One region of the Arthrobacter sp. FW306-07-I genome, then DNA from elsewhere that is predicted to be linked to it. Evidence: riboswitches for the same ligand, from Rfam matches in the RefSeq annotation. Region 1 holds a riboswitch; the other holds the start of a gene.

Region 1 (7,410 bases):
AACCGGCCGCTTGCCCTGTCGCCAAACTGCTTGATGTCCACGATGTAGCATTCCTGCTCCAGCAGGTATGCCGCCACCGCCTGGACAATGCCAAGGGCATCCGGGCAATGGAAGGTCAGCACGAATTCCTTGCCGGTTTCGGGAACCATGGCCTGGCGCTGTCCGGCCGCGGCCGTGCCCGCCTGCGATGTGCGGGTTTCCGTGCCGATCACCGCTTGACCCGCTCTTCCCCCACTTCTGCGGCGGCACCCGGACGGGAAGCCTTGCCGGATGCGGCGTCGGCGAAGTCCTGGTCTGCCTGCAGTTCAGCCTGGAACGTGGCAAAACGGGCCTGGTGTGCGGGCCGGCGGCGGAGGACGAACCATGCGGCGCCCAGCAGGATGAACCAGACCGGGGTGACCAGCAGGGCCACCAGGGTGTCTGGCTGGGTGGTGAGGGTCCAGATCACGAAGCCGAAGAAGGCGAAGACCACCCAGACCATGGCAATACCGCCGGGCATCTTGAACTTCGATGCGTCGTGCAGGTGCGGCCGGCGGCGGCGGAAGGCGATGTAGCTGGCCAGGATGATCGACCAGACAAAGACAAAGCAGACAGCGGACACAGTGGTCACCATGTCGAAGGCCTTGCCCACGTCCTGGCCCGCATACATGAGGACGACGCCGGACAGCAGCAGCACGCAGGAGAGGAACAGTGCGTTCTGGGGCACCTTCCGCCGGGACAGTTTGCCAAAGACGTCCGGAGCGTCGCCTTCCTGTGCAAGGCCGAAGACCATGCGTGAGGTTGAGTAGATGCCGGAGTTCGCGGAGGACATTGCGGAGCTCAGCACCACGAGGTTGACCACGGTGGCGGCGGCACCCAGGCCCGCCAGGGAGAACATGGCGATGAATGGGCTGTGGCCTGCCCTGAACTCGGTCCAGGGGGTGACAGCCATCAGGATGATGAGGGCACCTACATAGAAGAGCAGCACGCGGATGGGGATGGAGTTGATGGCCTTGGGCAGGTTCCGCTCAGGGTTCTTGGCCTCGGCCGCGGTGGTGCCCACCAGTTCGATGCCCACGAAGGCGAAGACTGCGATCTGGAAGCCGGCCACGAAGCCCATGAACTCGTTCGGGAAGAATCCGCCGTGGCTCCACAGGTTGGTGAAGGTGGCAGGGCCGGCGTCGGACTGGAAACCGGTGAAGATCATGAACAGGCCAACAATGATCAGAGCTGCAATGGCAATGATCTTGATCAGAGCGAACCAGAACTCCGTCTCGCCAAAGGCCTTGACGGTGGTGAGGTTCAGCAGGAGCAGGATGGCCACGGTGGCCAAGCCGGGGATCCACAGGGGCACCCCGGGCCACAGTTCACGGGAGTAGCCCGCGATGGCAATGACATCAGCGATGCCGGTGATGACCCAGCAGAACCAGTAGGTCCAGCCCGTAAAGAAGCCGGCCCAGGGGCCCAGCAGGTCTGCGGCGAAATCGCTGAACGACTTGTAGTTGAGGTTGCTGAGCAGCAGTTCGCCCATGGCACGCATAACGAAGAACAGCATGAAGCCGATGATCATGTACACGAAGATCACCGAGGGGCCGGCTGCCGAAATGGTCTTTCCGGAACCCATGAACAGGCCGGTGCCGATTGCGCCGCCGATGGCGATCAGTTGGATGTGGCGGTTGCTGAGCTGCCGCTCCAGGTGCGGGGCTCCGCTTCCGGGGGACGTCGGGGAGTGGGTCGTCATTGAGGAACTCCATCGTTCGAGCGGCACCCGGGGTGTCGCAAAGATTGGATTTCCTCCCCGCTCTGTCTGGGACCTGAGAGTTTCCACGCGCCGGGATGGCGTGCTTGCACCGTCGGTGAGCCAGGACAGGGCCTGGCTGCTTTCCAGAGTTGCCTCACCGCGGCGGTACGTGGGCCTGAGAGTTTCCTGGGGAGGGTTTGCTCCTACGGCGCCTGCTGAACGTACCGGCAGGGCTCTCCCGCCGCAGGTCAAAAGCGTTAATTGGTAAATCAGTGTTCAGTTATCGGAGTGCATCCGCTGTGGACTTCAAGCCGCACGGTGCATTTCGGGGCCTCCGGTAATCACAGCCGGCGACGGAGCGCCCAGCGTTCTTTGGGCCAGTTCCGCTGCCCGGCCGGATCACGGGGTTCAGTGTGGCGTCCGTCACGAACAAAAGTCAAGCCCGGCATTACGGTCGCCGCGTAACGCACCTGTACTTGCCAGCGCGCTGCATGGCGGACCGATTTGCTCTCCGGGGCGCCATCCTGTAACTTGTGAGCCGAATCACCCATATTTCAATAAGCCTTTCGAGCTGTGGCGGGAGAGTTCTCCCGGCTATCACCGGGCAGGCGCCGTAGGAGCAAATCCTCCCCAGGAATCTCTCAGGCCCATGTACCGTCACGGCGAGGCGACTCTGGAAAGCAGTGCTGCTCCGGCAGCGCTCACCGACGGTGCAAGCAGACCTTGGCGGGGATGCGGAATCTCTCAGGTCCAATACAGAGCGGGGAGGGACCCGATCCATGCCGAGCCACCCGTGGCCGGCCAAACCTGGAGTTCCTCATGACGATTCAATCCCAACCGTCTGTCTTTGCGGACCGGCACATTGGTGCACGCCGCCAGGCTGACGTCGACACCATGCTCAAGGCCGTTGGCTACGACAGCGTTGACGGCCTGGTGGACATCGCTGTCCCCAGTTCGATCCGCCAGTCCAAGCCGCTCGCGCTCAAGGGCGCCCTGAGCGAGGTTGAGGTGCTTGCGGAACTGCGCAGGCTCGCCGCCAAGAACAAGACTGCCGTGCAGATGATCGGCCAGGGCTACTACGACACCATCACCCCTGCCGTCATCCGACGGAACATCCTGGAAGCCCCTGCCTGGTACACCGCCTACACGCCGTACCAGCCCGAAATTTCCCAGGGCCGGCTGGAGGCGCTGCTGAACTTCCAGACCATGGTCCAGGACCTGGTGGGCCTGCCCATCGCCAACGCCTCGCTGCTGGATGAAGCCACCGCCGTGGCCGAAGCCGTACTGATGATGCGCAGGGCCAATAAGGCCAGCGGCCAAAACGCTGGCGCCCGCGACGGCAAGACCGTGCTGGACGCCGACGTCCTGCCGCAGACCATCGCCATCGTCAAGGGCCGCGCCGAGGCGCTCGGCTTCGAGGTTGAGGTCGCCGACCTGTCCAAGGGACTCCCTGAAGGCGCGATCAACGGGATCGTGCTCCAGCAGCCCGGCGTCTCCGGCCGCGTCTTCAACCACGCCGACGTCATCGCCGAAGCGAAGGAGCGCGGCGCGCTGGTGACGGTGGCCGCTGACCTGCTGGCCCTGACCCTGATCACCCCTCCGGGCGAGCAGGGTGCCGACATCGCCGTCGGCTCCACCCAGCGTTTCGGGGTGCCGCTGTTCTTCGGCGGCCCGCACGCCGCCTACATGGCCGTGGCCAAGGGCCTGGAGCGTTCCATGCCCGGCCGCCTGGTGGGTGTTTCCAAGGACGACGCCGGCCTCCCGGCCTACCGCCTGGCGCTGCAGACCCGCGAGCAGCACATCCGCCGCGAGAAGGCCACGTCCAACATCTGCACGGCGCAGGCGCTGCTGGCCATCGTGTCCTCCTTCTACGCCGTCTACCACGGCCCGGACGGCCTGAAGGCCATCGCCGAGCGCGTCCACAACAACGCCCGCGTCCTCGCCACCACCCTCAAGGCCGCTGGACGGGAACTGGCCACCGAGACGTTCTTCGACACTGTCACCGTCTCAGTTCCCGGCAAGGCCGCAAAGGTCATCACCGCAGCTGAAGCACGCGGCATCAACCTGCGCTACATCGACGCCGACACCATCGGTGTCTCCACGGATGAAACCACGACGCCGGAAATCCTGTCCGCGATCGCCGTCGCCTTTGGTGCCGGCCCGGTGGTGGACGCCGAGGGCTTCGACCTCCCCGCAGAGGTACTCCGGACCTCCGAGTACATGCAGCACCCGGTGTTCAACACCCACCGGTCCGAGACGCAGCTGCTGCGCTACATCCGTAAGCTCTCAGACCGCGACCTGGCGCTGGACCGCACCATGATTCCGCTGGGCTCGTGCACCATGAAGCTGAACGCGACCGCCGAGATGGAAGCCATCTCCTGGCCCGAGTTCGCCTCCATCCACCCGTTCGCCCCGGACTCCCAGACCGAAGGCTGGCGCGAACTGATCAGCGGCTTGGAAGCCGACCTGGCGGAAATCACCGGCTACGACCAGGTGTCCCTCCAGCCCAACGCCGGGTCCCAGGGCGAGCTCGCCGGCTTGCTGGCCATCCGCGGCTACCACCGTGCCAACGGCGACACCCAGCGCAACGTCTGCCTGATCCCCGCCTCCGCCCACGGCACCAACGCCGCCTCCGCCGTCCTGGCCGGCATGAAGGTCGTCGTCGTTGCCACGGCCGCCGACGGCACGATCGACCACGAGGACCTGTACGCGAAGATCGAGGCGAACAAGGACGTCCTCTCGGCGATCATGATCACCTACCCGTCCACCCACGGCGTCTACGACGCGGACGTGACCGAGATCTGCGAGGCTGTCCACGCGGCCGGCGGCCAGGTCTACGTTGACGGTGCCAACCTGAACGCCCTTGTGGGCCTGGCCCAGCCCGGCAAGTTCGGCGGCGATGTGTCCCACCTGAACCTGCACAAGACCTTCTGCATCCCCCACGGCGGCGGCGGACCCGGCGTCGGTCCGGTTGCAGCCAAGGCGCACTTGGCGCCCTTCATGCCCGGCGATGCCAATAAGGCAGCGCACCAGGAAGGCCACGGCGTGGCCATCAGCGCCTCCAACTTCGGGTCCGCGGGTGTCCTGCCGATCTCCTGGGCCTACGTGAAGCTCATGGGCGGCGAGGGCCTGACCGAGGCCACCAAGGCAGCCTTGCTCGCAGCGAACTACGTTGCCGTGCGCCTGAACGACCACTTCCCGGTTCTCTACACCGGTGAAGGCGGACTCGTTGCCCACGAATGCATCCTGGACCTGCGCGACCTTACCGCCAAGACAGGAGTCACCGCGGAGGACGTGGCCAAGCGCCTCATCGACTTCGGCTTCCACGCCCCCACCCTGGCCTTCCCGGTCGCCGGCACGCTGATGGTGGAGCCCACCGAGTCCGAGGACCTGGCCGAGATCGACCGCTTCATCGAAGCCATGATCACCATACGCAAGGAAATAGACCAGGTGGCCAACGGCGACTTCACTGTCCAGGACTCACCGCTGCGCAACGCACCCCACACCGCGTCCGCCGTCGTCAACTCCAACTGGGACCGCGCCTACCCGCGCGAGCAGGCTGCCTTCCCCGTCCACCACCTCAAGCAGGACAAGTACTTCCCGCCGGTGGGGCGCATCGACGGCGCCGGTGGAGACCGGAACCTGATCTGCTCCTGCCCGCCGCTGTCCGAGTTCGAAAACTAAGGATTCCCCATGACTGAGAACTACACGGCTCTTTATGAAGAGCACAAGAAACTGGGCGCCTCCTTCACCGACTTCGGTGGCTGGCAGATGCCGCTCAAGTACGGCTCTGAACTGGCCGAGCACCACGCCGTCCGCAAAGCCGCGGGCCTGTTCGACCTCTCCCACATGGGCGAAGTCAGGGTCACCGGCCCCGAAGCCGGCGCTTTCCTCGACTACGCCCTGGTGGGCAAGTTGTCCGCCATCGCGGATGGCAAGGCCAAGTACTCGCTGATCTGCAACGAGGACGGCGGCATCATCGACGACCTCATCACCTACCGTTTTGGCGACGAAAAGTACCTGGTGGTGCCCAACGCCGGCAACGCCCCCACCGTGGCGGCCGCCCTCGCCGAGCGGGCAGCCAACTTCGACGTGAAGGTGGAGGACGCTTCCGCGGCCACCTCCCTCGTCGCAGTCCAGGGACCCAAGGCCGAGGCGATCCTGCTCAAGCTCACGGATGAATCCCAGCACGCCCTGGTCACCGACCTGAAGTACTACGCCTTCAATGAGCTGACCATCGCAGGCCAGGACGTCATCCTTGCCCGCACCGGGTACACCGGCGAAGACGGCTTTGAGCTCTTCCTGCCGAATGAAGGCGCCGCTTCCCTGTGGGAGTCCGTGGCCCAGGCCGGCGAAGAGTTTGGCATCATTCCGTGCGGCCTCGCATCGCGCGACTCACTCCGCCTTGAGGCCGGCATGCCGCTGTACGGCAACGAGCTGTCGCTTGAGCGTTCACCGTTCGACGCCGGCCTTGGCCCCGTAGTTGCGCTCAAGTCCAAGGAAGGCGACTTCGTCGGCCGGGCTGCACTCGAGGCGGCCAAGGAGTCCGGTTCCAAGCGCAAGCTCGTCGGCCTGAAGGGCCTAGGCCGGCGCGCCGGCCGGGGTGGCTACCCGGTCCTCAAGGACGGCAACGTGGTGGGCGAAGTGACCTCCGGCCAGCCCAGCCCGACCCTTGGCTACCCTGTTGCACTTGCCTACGTCGACGTCCAGCACGCCGGGCTGGGCACCGCGCTGGACGTGGACCTCAGGGGAAAGGCCGAGCCCTTCGAAGTTGTTGCCCTGCCGTTCTACAAGCGCCAAAAGTAGCTTCGGCGCTTCCCACTCTTGAACACCAAATTTAAGGAAAAAAACCATGGCTAAAGTTGCCGCTGAACTGAAGTACTCCGCCGAACACGAATGGATCGCCGCTGACGGCTCCGGCCCGTCCGTGGTTGGTGTGTCCGCTGTTGCCGCCGAAGCACTGGGCGACATTGTCTACGTGGACCTGCCCGAGGTTGGCTCCACGGTGACCGCAGGTGAGACCTGTGGCGAAATCGAGTCCACCAAGTCCGTTTCAGACCTGTACTCCCCCGTTACGGGCGAGGTCACGGAAGTCAACGACGACGTCGTCAGCGACCCCGCCGTGATCAACAACGACCCGTACGGCGCCGGCTGGCTCTTCAAGGTCACCGTCACCGAAGAGGGCCCGCTGTTGTCCGCAGAGGAATACGCCGAAGCAAACGGCGGCGAACTGTGAGCGCGGCCGCTGACACCGCAGTGTTCGAGCAGGTAGTCTCCCCGAGCCTCAACGCGGACCTTTCCGGGTTGGACCCGGAGGTCGCAGCCAAGATCGACGACGAACTGGGCCGCCAGCGCGACGGCCTGGAGATGATCGCGTCGGAAAACCACACCGCCGTGGCCGTGATGCAGGCACAGGGTTCCGTGCTGACCAACAAATACGCCGAGGGCTACCCGGGCAAGCGCTACTACGGCGGCTGCGAGCACGTGGACGTCATCGAGCAGCTGGCGATCGACCGGGTGAAGGCCCTGTTCGGTGCTGACTACGCCAACGTCCAGCCACACTCCGGGGCCCAGGCCAATGCCTCGGTGATGCACGCGCTGATCAAGCCCGGCGACACCATCATGGGCCTGAACCTGGCCCACGGCGGCCACCTGACCCACGGCATGCGGATCAACTTCTCCGGCAAGCT
Region 2 (7,410 bases), 450 kb from region 1:
GTAGTAGAAGCAGATCATCAGGCCCAGGGCCAGGATGGTGTCGTTCAGGACGTTCTCGCTGACCACGTGCATCACGGCGTAGAAGCCCGCGGAGATGATGCCGGCCGCGATGGTGGCGAAGCCCGGCGTCGCGAACTTCCTGCTGATCCGGCTGAAGGGCTCCGGCAGCGCACCGTAGTGCGCCATGGCCAGCAGGCTCCGGGACGGTGACATGAACGTGGACTGCAGGGATGCAGCGGAGCTGGAGAGTACGGCGAGGGACATCAGGATGGCGAAGGGACCCATGATGGGGGAGGCCAGTGCGGTGAAGATGTTCTCGTGGTTCTCGGCGTTGTTCAGGCCGTTGCCGGTATCGCCAACGCCTGCGAACATCATGGTGGCGATGCTGACCAGGAGGTAGATGGCAAGGACGATGACAGCCGTCAGCGTTCCTGCCACGCCGGCGGTCTTCTTACCGTTGGCCGTCTCCTCGTTGACGGTGAGGCAGACGTCCCAGCCCCAGTAGACGAAGATCGACAGGGAGATGCCCGCGGCAACCTGGCCGAAGGTCTCGATCTTGGTCACGTCGAACCAGTCCCAGCTGAACGGGATGGCCGTTTCAGAGGTGGACCAGTTGGCAAAGGCCAAGCCCACGAACAGGCCCAGGACCAGCAGTTGGAAGCCCACCAGGCTGTACTGCACCAGCTTGGTGGTGTGCATCCCGCGGTAGCTGACCCAGACGGCCAGCGCCACGAAGACGAAGCAGGTGAGCACGTTCAGGGCTTTGTTGTCCGCCAGGTCTGCGAGCTCGGGGGAGCCGGTGAGCTGGGACAGGAAAAGGTAGAAGAAGTCGACGGCGACGCCGGCGAGGTTGGACAGCACGATGATGTTGGCCGCCAGCAGGCCCCAGCCGCCCATCCACCCGATCCATGGCCCGAAGGCCTTGGTCACCCAGGTGAAGGTGGTGCCGCTGTCCGGGGAATCGGCGTTGAGTTCCCGGTAGGAGAGCGAAACCAGGATCATGGGGATGAACCCGATCAGGAAGATGACTGGCAGCTGGAGGCCGGCTTCGTTGACGGTGGGGCCCAGCGCGCTGGTGAGGGTGTAGGCGGGGGCAATGGTCGAAATGCCCAGGACGACGACGGCGAGGAGCCCGAGCTGCCCGCCCTTGAGGCCCTTGTCGCTGAAGCCGTCCGCGGCCGGCGCATGGACATGCGGACCGGACTTGGAAGTGCTGGTGCGGATTGTCTCTGTCATGGCACCACTTTCTGAAAAGGCTGTGAGACGGTCGTCACTATATGAATGGCGTTCATTTAGTATGGGGGTGCCCGGCGTGTGATGCAAGACGCAATATGAATCACATTCGTTTGTGACTCGTTTGCGGAATTAGTAAGCTCGCTGATGAATTGTCGGAAGTGCTGCCGCCGCGGGGTCCGCGGCTGGTAGCGTCTGGCATATTGGACCACTTTGAGGAGGATGCATGAAAGCTTCACCCACACTGACCAACAACCTGCAGGCTGTCCTTGCAGACCTGATTGAGCTCCATGTCCAGGGAAAGCAGGCGCACTGGAACATCGTGGGCACCAACTTCCGCGACCTTCACCTCCAGCTGGACGAGATCGTGGACGCCGCCCGCCAGTTTGCCGACGACACCGCCGAGCGGATGCGGGCCCTGCATGCGCTTCCGGACGGACGCAGCTCCACCGTTGCCGAAACCACCAGCCTGGCCCAGTTCCCTGAAGGGCTGATCAGCACCGAGGATGCCATCGAGCGGATCGTCGCCGCCATGGAGGCGGCCGTGGGCACCATGCGCAAGGTCCATGACGAAGTGGACGAGGAGGACCCCACCTCGGCGGACCTCCTGCATGAGTTCATCGCCCGGCTGGAGCAGTTCGCCTGGATGGTGCAGGCCGAAAACATGAAGCCAACCGCCAAGGTCACGGCTGCCGACTCGAAGTAGCGGGCACTTCACGGGGCGCCCGGTGCCGAGGGGATTCCTCCTCGGCCCCGGGCACTTTCTGTTGCCCGGACCGTTCCAGGCGGCCCGGCGGCACTAGACCGCCTTTGGCGCTTTGCGAAGCACGACGGCGGCGAGGACTGCCGCCGCCGCCATCAGTACCAGCCCAATCGCCGCAGTCACGTGCACCCCGGAATCGAACGCCGCGGCGGCAGCGTCCAGGACCGCTCCAGCGAGCGATGCGGGCAGGAGGTTGGCCGCCTCCACCGCGCCCGCCAGTGTTTCTCCGGCGTTGTGCAGGACAGGCCCGGGCAGTGTGCCCTCCAGGCCTGCCGGCAGCCGAAGGTTTTGCTGGTAGGAGGCTGTCAGGATGGATCCCAGGACAGCTGTCCCCAGCAGTGAGCCCACCTCGTAGCCCGTTTCGGAAATCGCCGCGGCGGCCCCTGACTTTGCCGGCGGGGCGGCACCCAGGATGAGGTCGTTGGAGATGGTCTCCGCCGTGCCCACGCCCAGCGCCAGGACCAGGAGGGCTGCCAGCAGCAGCGACGGGCCGCCGTCGTGGTTTCCGAACGTCACCATGCTGTAGCCTGCAGCGCTGAACGCCAGCCCCGCAGCCACCACGTACCCGGGCCGGACCTTGCGGACCAGCGGCACCACCACCAGGCCTGCCACCACCGTGGCCGCCAGCGCGGGGACCATGGCAACTCCTGCCGCGGAGGGGCTCATTCCTTCGAGGAGCTGCAGGTGCTGGGCAAGGAACAGGATGAACCCGTTGAAGGAAAACAGGGCCAGGATGTTGGCGGCAATGGCCATGCTGAATACCCTGTTGCGGAACAGGGACATGTCCAGCAGCGGGTGCTCCAGGCGCCGCTGCCGCTGCACGAACACCGCCCCCATCGCCAGGCCAAAGGCAATCGCCCCCAGACCTGCTGCGCCCGGCCCTTCCGTGGCAACTGCCTTGATGCCGTACACCACGGGCACCATGACCAGCATGGACAGCAGGATGCTCGGGATGTCCACCTTCCCCGGCGCGGGATCCTTCGACTCCGGGACCAGTGCCGGCGCCAGCACCAGCAGGGGAATCATGAGGGGGACCGCTACAAGGAAGACCGCACCCCACCAAAAGTGCTCCACCAGCCAGCCGCCGAAAATGGGTCCCAGGGCCGCGCCGCCGGAGAATCCCGCAGCCCAGATGGCGACGGCAAGCCGCCGGCGGTTGGGCTCGGGAAAGATGTTGCGGATCAGCGACAGCGTGGACGGCATCAGCATGGCCCCGAAGAAGCCCAGGGTTGCACGGCCGGCGATCAGCCACTCCGGTGTGGGGGCAAAGGCCGTGGCGGCAGAGATCGCGGCGAAGCCGAGGCTGCCCATGACCAGGAGCCTCCGGCGCCCGATCCGGTCGCCGAGGCTCCCCATGGATACCAGCAGGCCGGCCAGTACCAGGGGATAGGCGTCCACGATCCAGAGCAGCTGCACCCCGGTGGGTTCCAGGGCGCGCGCAATGGCCGGCAGTGCGAAGGTCAGCGCGGTGTTGTCCACGGCGACCAGGAGCACGGGAAACATCAGCAGGGCCAGCGCCAGCCAGTCACGCCACGGCTGCCGCGGGGCGTTCTTGTCCGCGCCTGTGGGTGCGGGGCTGGTGAAAGTCGTCATGAAATAACTATACCGTCCGGACGGTATAGTTTGAAATGGCTGCCGGTTCCGTCTTCCCGCCCGGGGAAGGGCATGATGGGAAGCATGCCCCGAAAGCCTGTAGCCCGCGACGCGGTCCTTGATGCCTTCGAGTCCCTGTTGATCGAGGTGGGGGAGCGCGCTGCCACCCTTGACGCCGTAGCCCGGAAGGCCGGCGTGTCGAAGGGCGGCCTGCTCTACCACTTTCCCAACAAGGAAGCGCTCATTGCCGTGCTGCTGGACCGACTGGAGGGCCTTGCCCGGGAAGACGCCGATGCCATGGCCTCGGCCGATGAAGGCGCGGCGGCATACTTCATCCGTTCCTCGGTGTGGGCGGACACACCGCTGGACAGGGCCATCGTTGCCGCCACCAGGCTTGCCGAGGTGGCGCATGAGGAAACGCGGCGCCGGTTCGCGGCCATCCAGCAGCGCTGGTTGGACGAGATCGCGGCGGATGTCGGTCCGGGGCTGGCGAAGGCAGTTCTCTATATGGGTGACGGCCTCTACTTCAACGCCATGCTGTCGGTGGCCCCCGCGCCGGCGGGGGGAGCGGCCGCTGACGTGGAGGAACTCCTCGCCGCCCTGGAGCGGCTCCGCAGGTAGCATTTGCCATTTGCCGGGAGGGGCGGGCGCGTAGGACAATGGAGAGTTGTGAGGGCCGCCACCGGCCGTCATGGCCCAACAAGTGAATAGCCTTTGATCTGCGGCGGGAGAGTTCTGCCGGAAGCACAGGCAGGCGCCGTAGGAGCAAATCCTCCCCAGGAATCTCGCAGGCCCCTGTACCGCCGCGGCGAGGCGCCTCTGGAAAGCAGCAGGCAGTTGTCCTCCTCCCCTTGGGGAGCGAAAGAACTGCTGTGCTCACCGACGGTGCAAGCGGGTCCTGCCAGGCAGGCACCGCGGAAACTCTCAGGTCCAATACAGAGCGGGGAGGAACCCGAATAGCTGTGGCGTACCCTGCGCCGCCTGAGTAAATGGAGTTCCTTCGTGTCGGTTAGCCCAGCCTCCACCACCTTCGTAGACCGCCATATCGGCGCGCGCCGCCAGTCCGACGTCGACACCATGCTCAAAGCCGTGGGCTACGACACTGTCGACTCCCTGGTGGACACGGCCGTTCCCAAGGTCATCCGCCAGGAAACCGCCCTCCGCCTCCAGGACGCCCTCAGCGAGGTTGAGGTCCTCACGGAACTGCGGAAGCTTGCCGGGAAGAACAAGGCGGCCGTGCAGCTGATCGGCCAGGGGTACTTCGATACCGTCACTCCGCCGGTGATCCGCCGCAACATCCTTGAGTCCCCGGCCTGGTACACCGCTTACACCCCTTACCAGCCGGAGATCTCCCAGGGCCGGCTCGAGGCCCTGCTGAACTTCCAGACCATGGTGCAGGACCTGGTGGGCCTGCCCATCGCCAACGCCTCGCTGCTGGATGAAGCCACCGCCGTGGCCGAGGCCGTGCTCCTGATGCGCCGCGCGAACAAGGCCAAGCCCGCCGCCGACGGCAAGACCGTGCTGGACGCCGACGTCCTGCCCCAGACCCTGGCCATCGTGAAGGGCCGCGCTGAGGCACTGGGCTTCGAGGTGGAGGTCGCCGACCTGTCCCAGGGCCTGCCCGAAGGCGACATCAACGGCATTGTGCTGCAGCAGCCCGGCGTTTCCGGACGCGTCTGGGACCAGTCCGCAGTCATCAGCGCCGCCAAGGAGCGCGGCGCCCTGGTCACGGTGGCAGCGGACCTGCTGGCACTGACCCTGATCACTCCTCCGGGCGAGCAGGGCGCCGACATCGCCGTGGGTTCCGCCCAGCGCTTTGGTGTGCCGCTGTTCTTCGGCGGCCCGCACGCCGCCTACATGGCTGTCCGCAAGGGGCTGGAGCGTTCGCTGCCCGGCCGGCTGGTGGGTGTCTCCAAGGACGACGCCGGTGTTCCCGCCTATCGCCTGGCGCTGCAGACCCGTGAGCAGCACATCCGCCGCGAGAAGGCCACGTCCAACATCTGCACAGCCCAGGCGCTGCTGGCCATCGTCGCGTCCATGTACGCCGTTTACCACGGCCCGGACGGCCTCAAGGCAATTGCCGTAACGGCGCACAGCCACGCCCGTACCCTGGCGGCCTCGCTTACGGCTGCCGGTGTTGAGGTCCTGCACGCGAGCTTCTTCGACACCCTGACGGTCCGCGTCCCCGGCCGCGCTGCCGCCGTCATCGCCGACGCCGAGGCCCGGGGCATTAACCTGCGCAGCATCGACGCCGACACCGTGGGCATCGCCCTTGATGAAACCACGACGCCGGCCATCGTCGCCCAGGTGGGCGACATCTTTGGCGCCACCGTTTCCGGGAGTTCCGTTGGCGGCGGCGAGGGCTTCGGGCTGGAGGCCGCCGTCGAGCGTTCCTCCGACTACCTGCAGCACCCGGTGTTCAACACGCACAGGTCCGAAACCCAGCTGCTGCGCTACATCCGTAAGCTCTCGGACCGTGACCTGGCGCTGGACCGCACCATGATCCCGCTGGGTTCCTGCACCATGAAGCTGAACGCCACGGCCGAGATGGAAGCCATTTCCTGGCCGGAGTTCGCCTCCATCCACCCGTTCGCCCCAGACTCCCAGACGGCCGGCTGGCGTGAACTGATCGCCGACCTTGAAGCGGACCTGACCGCCATCACGGGCTACGACCAGGTGTCCATCCAGCCCAATGCCGGCTCGCAGGGTGAACTCGCTGGTCTGCTGGCGATCCGCGGCTACCACCACTCCCGCGGCGACCAGCAGCGCAACGTCTGCCTGATCCCGGCCTCGGCGCACGGCACCAACGCCGCCTCCGCCGTGCTGGCGGGCATGAAGGTCGTCGTCGTGGCCACCGCCGCTGACGGCACCATCGACCACGACGACCTGACGGCCAAGATCGAAGCGAACAAGGACGCCCTGTCCTGCATCATGATCACCTACCCGTCCACCCACGGCGTCTATGACGGCGACGTCCGTGAGGTCTGCGACGCCGTGCACGCCGCCGGCGGCCAGGTCTACATCGACGGCGCCAACCTGAACGCGCTCGTTGGGCTCGCCCAGCCCGGCAAGTTCGGCGGCGATGTGTCCCACCTGAACCTGCACAAAACCTTCTGCATCCCGCACGGCGGCGGCGGACCCGGCGTCGGCCCGGTTGCAGCCAAGGCACACCTGGCACCGTTCATGCCCGGTGACGCGACCACCTGGAACGCAGGTTCCGGCGCCACCGACGTGCCGATTTCCGCCTCCCGATTCGGTTCGGCCGGCGTGCTGCCCATTTCCTGGGCCTACGTGAAGCTGATGGGCGGGGAGGGGCTGACCGAGGCCACCAAGGCAGCGCTGCTGGCTGCCAACTACGTCGCCTCCCGGCTCAACGAGTACTTCCCGGTCCTCTACACCGGCGAAGGCGGCCTCGTTGCCCACGAGTGCATCCTCGACCTGCGCGAACTCACGGCCAGGACCGGCGTCACGGCAGAGGATGTTGCCAAGCGGCTGATCGACTTCGGCTTCCACGCCCCCACCCTGTCCTTCCCCGTGGCGGGCACGCTGATGGTGGAGCCTACCGAGTCCGAGGACCTGGCGGAGATCGATCGCTTCATCGAGGCCATGATCAGCATCCGCAAGGAAATCGACCAGGTGGCCAACGGCGACTTTGCCGTTACGGATTCACCCCTGCGCCGCGCACCCCACACGGCAGCCGCCGTCGTCAGCTCCGACTGGGACCGCGCCTACCCACGCGAGCAGGCCGCCTTCCCAGCCCACCACAAGCAGGACAAGTACTTCCCGCCGGTGGGCCGCATCGACGGCGCAGCCGGGGACCG

What was found. Region 1 has a riboswitch for glycine ahead of gcvP (aminomethyl-transferring glycine dehydrogenase). Riboswitches for the same ligand answer to the same signal wherever they lie in the genome.
Region 2: another riboswitch for glycine. It lies ahead of gcvP (aminomethyl-transferring glycine dehydrogenase); the one in region 1 lies ahead of gcvP (aminomethyl-transferring glycine dehydrogenase).

Annotation. Positions count from the first base shown of each region.
Region 1 covers NZ_CP084550.1:382,616-390,025, reverse strand. The annotation lists gene purU (formyltetrahydrofolate deformylase) at 1-212, opposite strand, end outside; gene cycA (D-serine/D-alanine/glycine transporter) at 209-1,720, opposite strand; glycine riboswitch at 1,874-1,971, opposite strand; glycine riboswitch at 2,288-2,387, shown strand; gene gcvP (aminomethyl-transferring glycine dehydrogenase) at 2,540-5,404, shown strand; gene gcvT (glycine cleavage system aminomethyltransferase GcvT) at 5,414-6,526, shown strand; gene gcvH (glycine cleavage system protein GcvH) at 6,573-6,956, shown strand; gene glyA (serine hydroxymethyltransferase) at 6,953-7,410, shown strand, end outside.
Region 2 covers NZ_CP084550.1:829,551-836,960, forward strand. The annotation lists gene LFT46_RS03925 (APC family permease) at 1-1,236, opposite strand, end outside; gene LFT46_RS03930 (Dps family protein) at 1,460-1,939, shown strand; gene LFT46_RS03935 (MFS transporter) at 2,033-3,589, opposite strand; gene LFT46_RS03940 (TetR/AcrR family transcriptional regulator) at 3,674-4,210, shown strand; glycine riboswitch at 4,305-4,402, shown strand; gene gcvP (aminomethyl-transferring glycine dehydrogenase) at 4,592-7,410, shown strand, end outside.